Regions from separate parts of the Acidovorax sp. GW835-FHT14G06 genome, predicted to be linked through region 2. Evidence: predicted binding sites of a transcription regulator. Region 2 holds the regulator's gene; each other region holds the start of a gene.
The links. Region 2 encodes FNR, which switches genes on or off when oxygen is low (the NO sensors DNR and NnrR bind a similar motif). Its sites were predicted from a motif close to TTGATNNNNATCAA; they were not measured.
Positions count from the first base shown of each region.

Region 1 (4,293 bases), on a different contig from region 2:
CGCCTGGCACGCTTTATCGCCGATGGTGGCCCTGCCACCGTGGCCCGCGCTGCGCACTGGAGCGTGCCCACGCTGCTGATGTGGGCGGGCAGCGACAAGCTGGTGCACCCCGCTGGCAGCCGCGCGTTCGCTGTGGCCGCGCCCAAGGCCGTTGTGCATTCGCATTGCTTTGAGCCCCTGTTCCACGAGCTGTTCAACGAAAGCACCGAGCTGGCCGCTCCGGTGTTTGATCTGTTGCGCCAATGGCTGGTGCGGCGCTGCCCTTTGGCGGGCTGATTTCAAGGAAAACAGCCGGTAGCGCTAGTGCAGAAAGCACCAGTAGCTATCATTTTTGAAGCAAACCGCCGAGCATCCCCAGCAGGTCGTTGGTATTGCCAAACCCGCCGTGGGGCGCCTGGCCCTGCGGGCTGAGCTGGTCTACCAAGCCCGGCAACACCTGGGCCAGCTGCCCGGCCGCTGCGCTGGGGCCCACGCCCAGCTGCGCAGCGATCTGCGACAGCGGGCCGCTGCCCAGCACGTTGGACAACTGTTCGCCCGAGATTGCGTGGTTGGGTCCCGCACTCAGCCACGACGCAATCACATTGCCCAGCCCCGCCTGCTGAAACTTGGCCATCAAGCCTGGCAGGCCACCCACCGGGCCGTCGTTGCTGATCAGTGACATCACGGCCTGCACCAGCTGCGGGTTTTGTGCGGCCATGCTGATCAGCCCCCCAAGGCCACCTCCGGCCCCACCGGATGCAGCGGCGCCGCTGCCGCCTTGCGACGCGTTGTTGATGACGGCACCCAGAACGGAATCGAGCAAACCCATGGTGTTCTCCTGCAGAGGGAATAAAAAATGGCAGCGCCGGGGAATGGCGCCATGGCCATGGCTGATGGTACGCACACCGCTCGATGCTGCAATGTCAACGATCGTGAATTTCTCAGCTCACGGGCCGGGGGCCACGCGTGCAGCCTGCTTGTGCTGCAGGCCCAGCCAGGCCAGCGCCAGCCCCGTCACCACAATCGGCACCAGCGACCCGGCGTTGAGCAGTGTCCAGCCCTGTGTGGTGACCAGCACGCCGGATGAAAACGCACTCAGCGCCAGGGTGGAGTACACGCAGAAGTTGATGGCTGCCTGGGCGCGGTCCTTCTCTTCGGGCCGGTAGGCCGTCATGGCCAGTGTGGTGGAGCCGGTGAACAGGAAGTTCCAGCCCACGCCCAGGAAGAACAATGCAATGCCGAAGTGGTGCAGTTCCACGCCCATCAGCGCCACGGCCACGCAGGCCAGGTTGAGCAACACCCCCGTGCCCATGATGGGCAACACGCCAAAGCGCTTGATGAGGTGGCCGGTGACAAAGCCGGGCGCGAACATGCCGATCACATGCCACTCCAGCACCAGCGCCGAGGCGTCGAAGTCAAAGCCACACACCTGCATGGCCAGCGGCGTGGCCGCCATCAGCAGGTTCATCACGCCATAGCCCAGCGCGGCGCCCACAATGGCCACGATGAAGGCGGGCTGGCGCATCAGCACAGTCAGGGGGCGCCCCTGCTCGCGTTGCCCCGCAGCGTTGAGCACCACAGGCTGCGCCTCGAACCGGATCGCCGACATGCACAGCATGGACAACAGTGCCACGCCGATCAGCGCGATGTAGGCGCCCGCAAACGGCACCGGGAACAGCGTGCGCGTGGCGCTGGCCAGGTTGGGGCCCGCCACCGCGCCCAGCAGGCCACCGGCCAGCACCAGCGAAACAGCCTTCTCGCGGTAATCCGGGGCCGCCAGCTCGGCCGCTGCAAAGCGGTACAGGCCGCCATTGGCGCTGTAGTAGCCCGCCACCAGCGTAGCGGTGCACAGCAGCCAGAAGCTGGCGCTGAACGCGGCCCAGGCACACAGAGCGGCCGACACCACGGCCACGGCCAGCCCGATCTGGAACGACACCTTGCGGCCCCAGCGCATCTGCGTGCGCGCCACCAGCGGGGTGGACAGCGCCCCGCCCACCACGTAGCCCATCACCGGCAGCGTGGCCATCCAGCCAAAGGGCGCCAGCTGCAGTCCCACCAGGCCGTTGATGGCAATGAAGACAACGTTGTTGGTGAGGAAAAGGCCTTGGCACAGGGCCAGCAACCACAGGTTCTTGTTCACGGCAGGGCAGCGCTCGGGGCGGGCAGAAGGGCAGTAAGGGGTGGCGGCATAGATGCAAGTCAAGGCCGGACGGCAGTGTGGCGGGCCGCGAAGGTAAGAGGCACGTCAAAACCCGACTGCTTTGCTCCAGCATTGTGCACCGCCGTTGATGAAGATCAGCGGATGCGTCGGGTGACCCCCGTATGGTGGCGCCCAGTGCTGTGGCTCCCCACCGGGGCCAGCGTTTGAATGTTTGTGATGGAACCCCTGAAATCGATGGAGGCCGCGCTGCCTGCGGCCCTGGAGCCTGCCTCGCCCGCCATGGAACTCGTCTGCCCCGCAGGCAGCCTGCCCGCCCTGAAGGCGGCCGTGGACCACGGTGCCAACTGCGTCTATCTGGGCCTGCGCGACGCCACCAACGCGCGCAACTTCGCGGGCCTCAACTTTGACGAGGCGGCCATCGCCCAGGGTATTGGCCATGCGCATGGTCGCGGCTGCAAGGTTTTCATGGCGCTCAACACCTACCCGCAGGCAACCAACCCAGGGCCGTGGCGCAGTGCGCTGGACAAGGCGGTGGACCTGGGCGTGGACGCCGTCATCCTGGCCGACCCGGGACTCATGTTGTACGCGGTGCAGCACCACCCCCGGCTGCGGTTGCATCTGTCGGTGCAGGGTTCGGCCACCCACTACGAGGCCATCAACTTCTACCGCGAGCAGTTCGGCATCGTGCGCGCCGTGCTGCCGCGTGTGCTGTCGATGGAGCAGGTGCGCCAGGTCATCGACCGCACGCCGGTCGAGATCGAAGTCTTCGGCTTTGGCAGCCTGTGTGTGATGGTCGAGGGGCGCTGCGCGCTGTCGTCGTATGTGACCGGCGAATCGCCCAACACGCACGGCGTGTGTTCGCCCCCGAAGGCCGTGCGCTGGGTAGAGACGCCGCAGGGCCGCGAGTCGCGCTTGAACGGTGTGCTCATCGACCGCTATGCGCCCGGCGAGAACGCGGGCTACCCCACGCTGTGCAAGGGCCGCTTCGACGTGGGCGATGACGAGAACTACTACGCCATCGAAGAGCCCACCAGCCTCAACACGCTGGAGCTGCTGCCCCAGCTGCTCAAGATGGGCGTGCGCGCCATCAAGATCGAAGGCCGCCAGCGCAGCCCCGCCTATGTAGCGCAGGTCACCCAGGTCTGGCGCGAGGCCATGGACCAGTGCCTGGCCTACCCGCACCGCTACGCACCCAAGACGCGCTGGATGGCCAGCCTGGACCAGGTGGCCGAGGGGCAACAGCACACGCTGGGCGCTTATCACCGTCCCTGGAAGTAGTGCTTCTCCACAACGACAACCTCCCAGAAACCGCCCCATGAAACTCTCTCTCGGCCCGCTGCTGTACTACTGGCCCCGCGACACCGTGTTCGCGTTCTACGAGGCCATGGCCGCCACGCCCGTGGACGTGGTGTACCTGGGCGAGACGGTGTGCTCGCGCCGCCATGAGCTGCGCCTGGCCGACTGGCTGGCGCTGGCGCGCATGTTGCAGGACGCGGGCAAGGAGGCGGTGTTGTCCAGCCAGGTGCTCATCGAGTCCAGCGCCGATGTGGGGGTGATGCACAAGGTCACGGGCAACGGCGAGTTTCGGGTCGAGGCCAATGACATGGGCGCCGTGGGTTGCCTTGCACGCGCGCCGGGCGGGCCACAGGCCTTTGTGGCCGGGCCGCACCTGAACCTGTACAACGCGCCCTCGTTGCAATGGATGGCGCAGCTGGGCGCCACGCGCTGGGTGATGCCGCTTGAAATGTCGCAGCACGCGCTCGCTGCTGTGCTGACGCAGCGGCCCGCAGGCATCGAGACCGAGGTGTTTGCCTACGGCCGCATGCCCCTGGCCTATTCGGCGCGCTGCTTCACCGCCCGCCACCGCAACCTGCCCAAGGACGACTGCCAGTTCAGCTGCCTGCAACACGCCGACGGCCTTCCGCTGCACACGCGCGAGAGCGAGGGTTTTCTGGTGCTCAACGGCACGCAGACCCAGTCGGCCCGCGTCTACAACCTGGCCAACGAACTGGCCGCGATGCGCGCCCAAGGCGTGGACGTGGTGCGCCTGAGCCCGCAGGCCCAGCACATGCCGCAGGTGATTGCCGCGTTTGACGAAGCCCGCCGCGCCGTGGCTGCGGAGGATGCTGCCGAAAAGGCACCTGACTATGTGG
Region 1 is NZ_JBXAGA010000006.1:374,169-378,461, forward strand. It holds gene AC1Q64_RS13280 (alpha/beta hydrolase) at 1-276, shown strand, start outside; gene AC1Q64_RS13285 (YidB family protein) at 326-808, opposite strand; gene AC1Q64_RS13290 (MFS transporter) at 926-2,119, opposite strand; gene ubiU (ubiquinone anaerobic biosynthesis protein UbiU) at 2,375-3,418, shown strand; gene AC1Q64_RS13300 (U32 family peptidase) at 3,456-4,293, shown strand, end outside.
Region 1: ubiU (ubiquinone anaerobic biosynthesis protein UbiU) is a predicted target of FNR. The motif match lies at 2,169-2,182, and genes of this name have one in related genera.

Region 2 (4,293 bases):
AAGGCTGCTCCAAGCCCAAGGGCCGCCCACCAGCCACACCCCGCTGCCCAGGGCAAACAGAGCCATGGTGAGGGCGCCCTCCAGCGCTCCGCCACTGAGCGCCGCAACCAACAAGGCCGAGTAGAGCAGTCCACAAGGCATCAGGGCCCACAAGACTCCAGCCACCATCACTCCGCCCGGAGCCCCGACCAGCGGGCGAACACGCGCCCACACGGAGCGGCCAGCCTGCTCCACCCAGGCAGGCTGGCGCGACTGCACCATCATCATGAGCCCCCAGGCCATCACCGCCACATGCATGAGTGTCCAGGCGGGGCGCAGCGCCGTGGTCTGCTGGGTGAGCCATGCCAGACTGTCCATGGCCAAGGCTGCCATTGCACCGACGCCGGCATACCCCACAAGGCGTCCCGCATGAAAGGCCATGGTCCGCTGCAGCGTACCGCCACGCGGCGCCCAACGCACCACCTGCTCTGCACCCCCGTCCGACTGTGGCATGCCGCCCTGCCCCACCAATGCCCCGCAGGGCGCGGAGCACATAGCCAGGCAGTGGGACCCACCGGCGAGCCCCATGAGCAAAGCAGTCCAGCCAACCGTTGCAAGCATAGGTGTCAGATGATGCGCGAAAACCGGGCGCGGTTGCGGTCAGCCTGCAGATAACGGTCAAAAACCATGGCGATACCGCGCACGAAGAACCACCCGGTGGCGGTCACTTCAATGCCCTCAGGCCCCACCCGTACCAACCCCTGCTCCTGCATACCCTCCAGCTGCGCCAACTCTGCTGCGAAGTACTGACGGAAATCGATCAACCACGCCTGCTCCATCGGCTCGAACAGCAGCTCGCCCTGGCACATCAGGGCCATGATGGCCGCGCGGCGCACCAGGTCGTCGCGGGTCAGGGCCAGCCCGCGGACCACAGGCAGCCGCCCTTGGTCCAGGAAGTCGTAGTACTCGTCCAGCGTCTTGGAGTTCTGGCTGTAAGTCGCCCCTACCCGGCCGATGGCCGATACGCCCAGTCCAATCAGGTCGCAGTCTGGCTGCGTGCTGTAGCCCTGGAAGTTGCGGTGCAAGCGTCCCTGGCGCTTGGCCACAGCCAGTGCGTCGGTAGGCAGAGCAAAGTGGTCCATGCCCACATAGACATACCCAGCGTCCATGAACGCATCGAGTGAGCGCGAGAGCATGGACAGCTTGCTCGCGCCTGTGGGCAATTCGGCGGAGATGATGCGACGCTGTGGTTTGAAACGCTCCGGCAAGTGTGCATAGGCATACAACGCAATGCGGTCAGGCCGCAGCTGCGCCACCTGCGCCAGCGTGCGGTCAAAAGACTCTGGCGTCTGGCGCGGCAGGCCGTAGATCAGGTCCACGTTCACCGAATCAAAGCCCAGCGAGCGGGCGGACTCCACCAGCGCAAAAACCTGCTCTGCAGGCTGAATGCGGTGCACAGCCTTTTGCACTTCGGCATCAAAGTCCTGCACGCCAAAACTCAGGCGGTTAAAACCCAATTCAGCCAGGAGCGCCAGACGCTCGGAGTTGACCGTGCGCGGATCCACTTCGATCGAGTATTCGCCCCCGGGCGCCAGCGTGAAGCTGCGCTTGAGCATGGCCATCAGCTCCCGCAAGCCCGCATCTGAGAGGAAGGTGGGCGTGCCACCGCCCAGGTGCAATTGACTCACCACCTGTCCTACGCCACAGTGCGCGGTGTGCAGGTCGATCTCGCGGCTCAGGTAGCGCAAGTAGACCTCGGCGCGGTCATGGTGTTTGGTGATGATCTTGTTGCAGGCGCAGTAGTAGCACAGGGATTCGCAAAACGGGATGTGCACGTACAGGGACAGCGGCATGGCCTTGGCCAGCGTGCCCGAACGGCGCTGTTGCAGCGCCAGCACATAATCTTCCTGACCGAAGGCCTCCACAAATCGGTCAGCCGTTGGATAGGACGTATAACGGGGCCCTGGCACGTCAAAGCGGCGCAGAAGATCTGGCGAAACAGCAGTCATGGGGAAATTTCCTTGCGTACACCTTGACTGTGCCGTAGGCTCCGGGACATGTCCTTGACCTGCATCAAGTGAACCAACAAGCGATACGGCGACAATTTGATGAAGGTCAGCCGCTCGCCCGCGCCCTGTATTCAGGTTCGTGTACGGCAAGCACGATATGCTCGACCAACAACCCAAGTCCATGTGCCTATGAACCCGCTCACCATCAAAGTCGCCTGCTCCAACTGCAACCTCCGCGAGCTGTGCATGCCCGTGGGCTTGAACGAAGAGCAGCTCCAGCGCATTGACGAGGTGGTTGCCGTCCGTCGCAAAGTCAAACGCGGAGGCACGCTGTTTCGCAATGGCGAGTCCTTCACGTCCCTGTATGCCATCCGCACCGGGTTCTTCAAGACCTGCGTGGCCACGGAAGACGGTCGCGACCAGGTCACGGGCTTTCAGATGGCGGGCGAGATCATCGGGCTCGACGGCATCGTCAATGACCACCATACCTGTGATGCGGTGGCACTTGAAGACGCCGAAGTGTGTGTCATGCCCTTCGACCGCATTGAAGAGCTGTCACGCGAAGTCACAGCCCTGCAGCACCACGTGCACAAAATCATGAGTCGCGAGATCGTGCGCGAGCACGGCGTGATGTTGCTGCTGGGCAGCATGCGTGCCGAGGAACGCCTGGCCGCCTTTTTGCTGAACCTGGTGCAGCGCCTGCATGCACGGGGCTTCTCGCAGTCGGAACTGGTGTTGCGCATGACGCGCGAAGAAATCGGCAGCTACCTCGGCCTCAAACTCGAAACGGTCAGCCGGACCTTCTCCAAGTTTGTGGAAGAAGGGATCGTGGAAGTCAAACAGCGCCATGTGCGCATTCTCGACACCGATGCCCTGCGACGCATTGTGAACAGCCAGCAGACCTGCCACTGACGACACTGACACTGAGCCACTTCCACGCAGAGGGTCGGTTCCGCACAAAGTACAACCATCTCTTGCGAAACGGCATGCATTGCATGCCCAGACAAGCAGGCGAAAAGGGCTCAGGGGCAGGACGATGTCTTGCGGCAATCGTCGGGGCGCTCCCCATCGGGCACCGGGCACCGGTTGACCTCGAACGGAGACATGGACAGCAGTGTCGTCAATGCGCTCGTGGCCATGGTGATGGCCCAAAACACAAAAAATGCGAGGGTGTACACCCCTTGCCGTGACAGCGCCAGGGGCTGGCCGAACCAGTGCAGGTCCTGGGGGTACACCATGGCAAAAACCAGCATCTCCAGCACGCCCGCCATCAAGAAGGCGGGCCATGCAATCCACATCAGGCGTTGCGTCCACATATCGGTTCTGTCTCCTGGTGCTGCCTGGGGTCGCTGGGGGCAGCGACCGGCGGGTTGTCAGCGTGGTTGGTCTTGCACGGGGGTGGCCGCATGGTTGCGGGCCTTGAGTGCCGGTGCCAGGCTTTTCTCCGGCGCCACCAAGGTCTTGTTGATCTCAATGCCCTGTCGGTAGTAATCCTCGGCCACCACCGGGTCAGGCCGAGAAATCGCCAGCCACAGCGTCACAAAGCCAGCCACGATCACGATGGCAGGCCCGGCAATCACCAGCCACACATGGCCGAACTTCCACCAGGGCACGGGAACTGCCGGTGTCGCGATGGCAGGGTTTGAAGACATGGTGCTCTACTCCTCAACAATATCGGTCAAAGTGCGGCCCTGAAAGGCCCCACCGGGATGCCGCTCAACGCGGCACAAGAAACACGGATTTTTCCGTCACATGGGCAGCTGCCCCTACGGCCTGCACGTCAAACTGAACCGCATGCGAGCCCGACGTGGCGGAACCGTACGGAATCTGCAAACGCACGGCCACCCAGCGCGACTCTGCTGCGCCAATGTCCACTTCGGCCTCGGAGGCCACCTCCAGCCCCTCCAGTCCACGCGCACTGATGCGGTAGCGCTGTTCGCCCTCCGTGGCATTCATGATCTGCAGCCGATAAATATTCTCCAGTTTGCCCCCCGCCACAATGCGCGAGAGCGCGGCCCGGTCACGCACGACATCCACCTTCAGCGGCGTGCGCACCACCAGGCTGGCCAGCATGGCAACGCACAGTGCTACCAGCACGGCGGTGTAGATCAGCACACGGGGACGCAACACGCGACGCAGCATCTGGGACTGCGTCCAGCGCTTGGCCACGCCGTTCTGGGTGGAATAGCGGATCAGACCACGCGGGTACTGCATCTTGTCCATCACCGTATTGCAGGCGTCCACACACAACCCGCAACCAATGCATTCATATTGCAAACCCTTGCGGATATCGATGCCCACAGGA
Region 2 is NZ_JBXAGA010000002.1:313,779-318,071, reverse strand. It holds gene AC1Q64_RS04025 (sulfite exporter TauE/SafE family protein) at 1-600, opposite strand, end outside; gene hemN (oxygen-independent coproporphyrinogen III oxidase) at 606-1,988, opposite strand; gene fnr (fumarate/nitrate reduction transcriptional regulator Fnr) at 2,178-2,900, shown strand; gene AC1Q64_RS04010 (hypothetical protein) at 3,011-3,304, opposite strand; gene AC1Q64_RS04005 (FixH family protein) at 3,362-3,640, opposite strand; gene ccoG (cytochrome c oxidase accessory protein CcoG) at 3,705-4,293, opposite strand, start outside.

Region 3 (4,293 bases), on a different contig from region 2:
AGCTATATCAAGGACGACAGATCATGAATCTCTTCTCGCTCATGCGGCAGTTCACCATACGTTTGCGCATGCTGGGTGCTATTGGCGTGGTGCTGGGCCTGCTGGGACTGCTGGGGGGGGCGGGCATGCTGGGCATGTTCCGCATCCATGACATGAGCCAGAACTTCATGGACAACGCGTTCGTCAAGGTGAGCACCATGGCCGAGCTGCGTGGCGAGATGGGGGCCATCCGCCAGTTCGAGAAGGACATGATCATCGGCTACGAAAAGCCCGAGGCGGTGAAGGCTGCGCACACCAAGTGGCTGGCGAGCCATGAGAAGGCCAAGAAGATCGCAGGGACGTTCCTGGAAGGCGCGGACGATGCCGACAACGTGGTGGTGCGCAACATCATCACCAAGCTCGACAGCTATCGCGAGCTGTTTGCGCATGTTGCCCGCCAGCTGGAGGCCGGTGGCTACGACACGGCCACCATTGCCAACCGCATGAGCGGCAAGGCTGTGGCCGAGTTTGCCGAGGCCGACAAGTTGATGACCGAGCTGGACACCGTGCTGCGCAATGAGGTCAGCAAGGCCGTGGCGCAGCAAGGTGAGGTGTCCAACCAGACCAAGTGGCTGTTTGTGCTGGCCGTGCTGATCACGGTGGTGGTGGTGGTGCCCACCACGCTGATGAACATGAACTCCATCTGCCGTCCGCTGGAAGACGCACGCAAGATGGCGCAGGCCATTGCTGGTGGCGACCTGTCGCAGCACATTGCGGCCGAGGGCAAGGACGAGGTGGCTGACCTGCAGCGCGCGCTGCGCGACATGCAGCAGGGCCTGGGCGCGCTGGTGGCGCAGGTGCGTGATGCCAGCGGGAACATCGCCACCGCCAGCCAGGAGATCGCGACGGGCAACCAGGACCTGTCGCAGCGCACCGAGCAGACGGCTAGCAACGCGCAGGAGGCCGTGTCCTCGCTGTCGCAGCTCACGTCCACGGTGCAGCAGACGGCATCGTCCTCGCAGATGGCCAACCAGCTGGCGGCTTCGGCCTCGCAGATGGCCACGCATGGCGGTGGCGTGGTGCAGCAGGCCGTGGCCAGCATGCACGAGATCTCGACATCGAGCCGCAAGATCGGCGACATCATCGGCCTGATCGACTCCATTGCTTTCCAGACCAACATCCTGGCGCTGAACGCGGCGGTGGAAGCCGCCCGTGCGGGCGAGCAGGGCCGGGGTTTTGCCGTGGTGGCCAGCGAGGTGCGCAGCCTGGCGCAACGCAGCGCAGCGGCGGCCAGCGACATCAAGGGCCTGATCCAGAGCAGCGTGACGGCCGTGGACGGCGGCGTGCGCCATGTGGAAGAAGCCGGCACGGCCATGAAGGACATCGTGAGCAGCGTGCAGCGCGTGGGCGACATCATTGGCGAGATCACGGCGGCAGCGTCCGAGCAGTCGGCCGGCATCGGCCAGGTGAATAGCTCGGTGGGCGAGATCGACCGCATGACGCAGCAGAACGCCGCGCTGGTGGAAGAGTCTGCCGCTGCGGCCGAGTCGCTGCGCGAGCAGGCGGCGCGCCTGTCGCACGTGGTGCAGCAGTTCCGTCTGGCCGAATCGGCGGCCGGCTACGGCCACAGCGGCGCAGTGGCCGCACCGTATGCAGGGCAGCAACCCCAGGCGCTGGCATCAGGCCCCGCGCAGGCGCGCCTGACGCACTGACCGAGTCATTGATTGCTTGCGGGCCGTGCGCCGTTGATTGGCGCGGGCCCTGTTCAGCGTCTCTCCCACAAGCCCCGCAGGCCTGGTCTGCGGGGCTTTTTTGTGGGCGGCGCTGCCCGGCGGTTGCGAGTGGCTAGCAAAACTCTCCTGGCGTCGTTGTGCCGTCTTGCCGTACCGCCTGCACTGCCTGCGACGGAACGCCTCGCCAGGGCCGCTTCGCTGGGTTTAGTCAGCCACTCTTATTGACATGCGTCATGGGCGCGCCCGTGCGCGCGTGGCACCCTTGTGGTCTTGTTGAACCTGGGGAGTGCGCCATGCCGTCGATCAGTCTGCGAACCATTCGCGAGGAGCATGCGTCGCTCGCGGCGGTGCTGCATTCGCTGCGCCTGATGCTGGACCAGGGCCCGGGTGACGAACCTGCTGCGTTCTTTGACGTGATGCGGGCCATGCTGTTCTACATCGACGAGTTTCCCGAGCGCCAGCACCACCCCAAGGAGTCGCAGTGGCTGTTCCCCAGGGTGGCGGAGCGCTCACCTCAGGCGGCAGAGGCCATTGCGCAGCTGGAGCGCGACCACGCGGGCGGTGAGGCGGCGGTGCGCGAGTTGCAGCACCTGCTGCTGGGCTGGGAACTGATGGGCGATGCGCGCCGCGAGGCGTTTGCGCAGGCGCTGGAGCGCTACATCCGCTTTTACCTGGAACACATGCGCCTGGAAGAAACCGTGGTGCTGCCCGCCGCCCAGGAGACCCTGCAGCCGGGCGACTGGGCCGCCATCGACGCGGCCTTTGCCAGCAACACCAACCCGCTGGCCCCGGGCAAGTCGCGCGACGCGGCGTACGACCGGTTGTTCACGCGCATCGTGATGCGGGCGCCGAGCCCGATAGGATTGGGTTCACCCCCCTGAGCGGCTTCGCCGCTTCCCCCCGTTCTCGCTACGCTGCGCTGCGCGGGCAGTGGGACGCCGCCAGCGCACGCAAGCGCAGCGCTGCCTAAGCCGCTTGGCGGCCCTTGCGCGGTGGCCGCGTGCCCGGGCAGCGCCAGTTTCACCCGGCGTGTGCCAAGCACAGCAGCTTTGGCTTTATCCCGCAGTCTCAGGCGCTGAGCGCCGGGTAGTCCGTGTACCCCTCGGCACCGCCGCCATACAGCGTGGCGCGGTTCACCTCGTTGAGTGGGGCGTTGGCTTTCAGGCGCGCCACCAGGTCGGGGTTGGCAATGAAGGGGCGGCCAAAGGCCACGATGTCGGCACCGTTGGCCAGGGCGGCATCGGCCAGTTCGCGGGTGTAGGCGTTGTTGACCATCCATGCACCCTTGCCACCCGCCGCACGGTAGGCGGCCTTGAGGGCGGCGTAGTCAAACGGGCGGCCTTCCACCTCGCGCGGGCCACCGGTGGCGCCTTCGATGATGTGGATGTAGGCCAGGCCCAGCGGGCCCAGATGGCGCACCACGTGGTCGAACAGGGGCTGTGGGTCGGCGTCCACGATGTCGTTGGCAGGGGTGACGGGCGACAGGCGGATGCCGGTGCGGCCGCCGCCGATTTCCTCAACGATGGCGCGGGTCACTTCGAGCAGCAGGCGGGCGCGGTTGGCAATGCTGCCGCCGTAGTCGTCGGTGCGCTGGTTGGCACCGGTCTTGAGGAACTGGTCGATCAGGTAGCCGTTGGCCGCGTGGATCTCCACACCGTCAAAGCCCGAGGCAATGGCGTTGCGTGCGGCATGGCGGTAGTCCTGCACGATGCCGGGGATCTCTTCGGCATCAAGCGCGCGGGGCATGGACGTGGGTGTGAAAGTGGGCACGCCGTCCTTGATGAGCACGGTCTTGGTGTTGGCCTGCACGGCCGAGGGGGCGACGGGTGCGGCGTTGCCCGGCTGCAGGTCGGTGTGCGAGACACGGCCCACATGCCACAGCTGCACCACGATCTTGCCGCCAGCGTCGTGCACGGCGCGGGTCACCTTCTTCCAGCCGTCGAGTTGCTCGGTGCCATAGAGGCCCGGTACATCTGCATAGCCCTGGGCTTGCGGGCTGATCGCGGTGGCTTCGGAGATGATGAGACCGGCACTGGCGCGCTGTGCGTAGTAGGTGGCTACCAGGTCGGTGGGAATGGCCTCGGGTGAGCGGTTGCGCGTGAGCGGTGCCATGGCAATGCGGTTGGCCAGCTGGAGGTCGCCTGCGCGGGTGGGTTCAAACAAAGAGGTCATGGTGAGAGTCCTGAGAAAGACGATGTGCAAAAAAAGCAGCCTTACAGCTTAATGCTGCAGCGCAAAACGTGCAGCGCACTTGCGTCAACAAGGGCACAGGTTTTGTGTTAGCTGATCGCTCAGTCTGTCGCGCCAGCGGCGCTGGGGCCGTTGAACGAGAATGGACCGCCATGCCCTTGCCACCGCCCCCCGCACCGTTTCCCGTCTCCCCGTTGCGCAGCCTGTGGTTGGCTGTGGCCTTGTCGATGGGTGCGGCCATCTCGCTGGGCATCACGCGGTTTGCCTATGCCTTGTTGTTGCCGCCCATGCGGGAAGACCTGGGCTGGTCGTACACGCTGGCGGGCGGCATGAACACGGTGAACGCGCTGGGCTATCTGCTGGGCGCTCTGGCCACACCCTTGCTGTTGCG
Region 3 is NZ_JBXAGA010000006.1:275,342-279,634, reverse strand. It holds gene AC1Q64_RS12840 (methyl-accepting chemotaxis protein) at 24-1,691, shown strand; gene AC1Q64_RS12835 (hemerythrin domain-containing protein) at 2,006-2,593, shown strand; gene AC1Q64_RS12830 (alkene reductase) at 2,781-3,884, opposite strand; gene AC1Q64_RS12825 (YbfB/YjiJ family MFS transporter) at 4,055-4,293, shown strand, end outside.
Region 3: AC1Q64_RS12835 (hemerythrin domain-containing protein) is a predicted target of FNR. The motif match lies at 1,934-1,947, and genes of this name have one in related genera.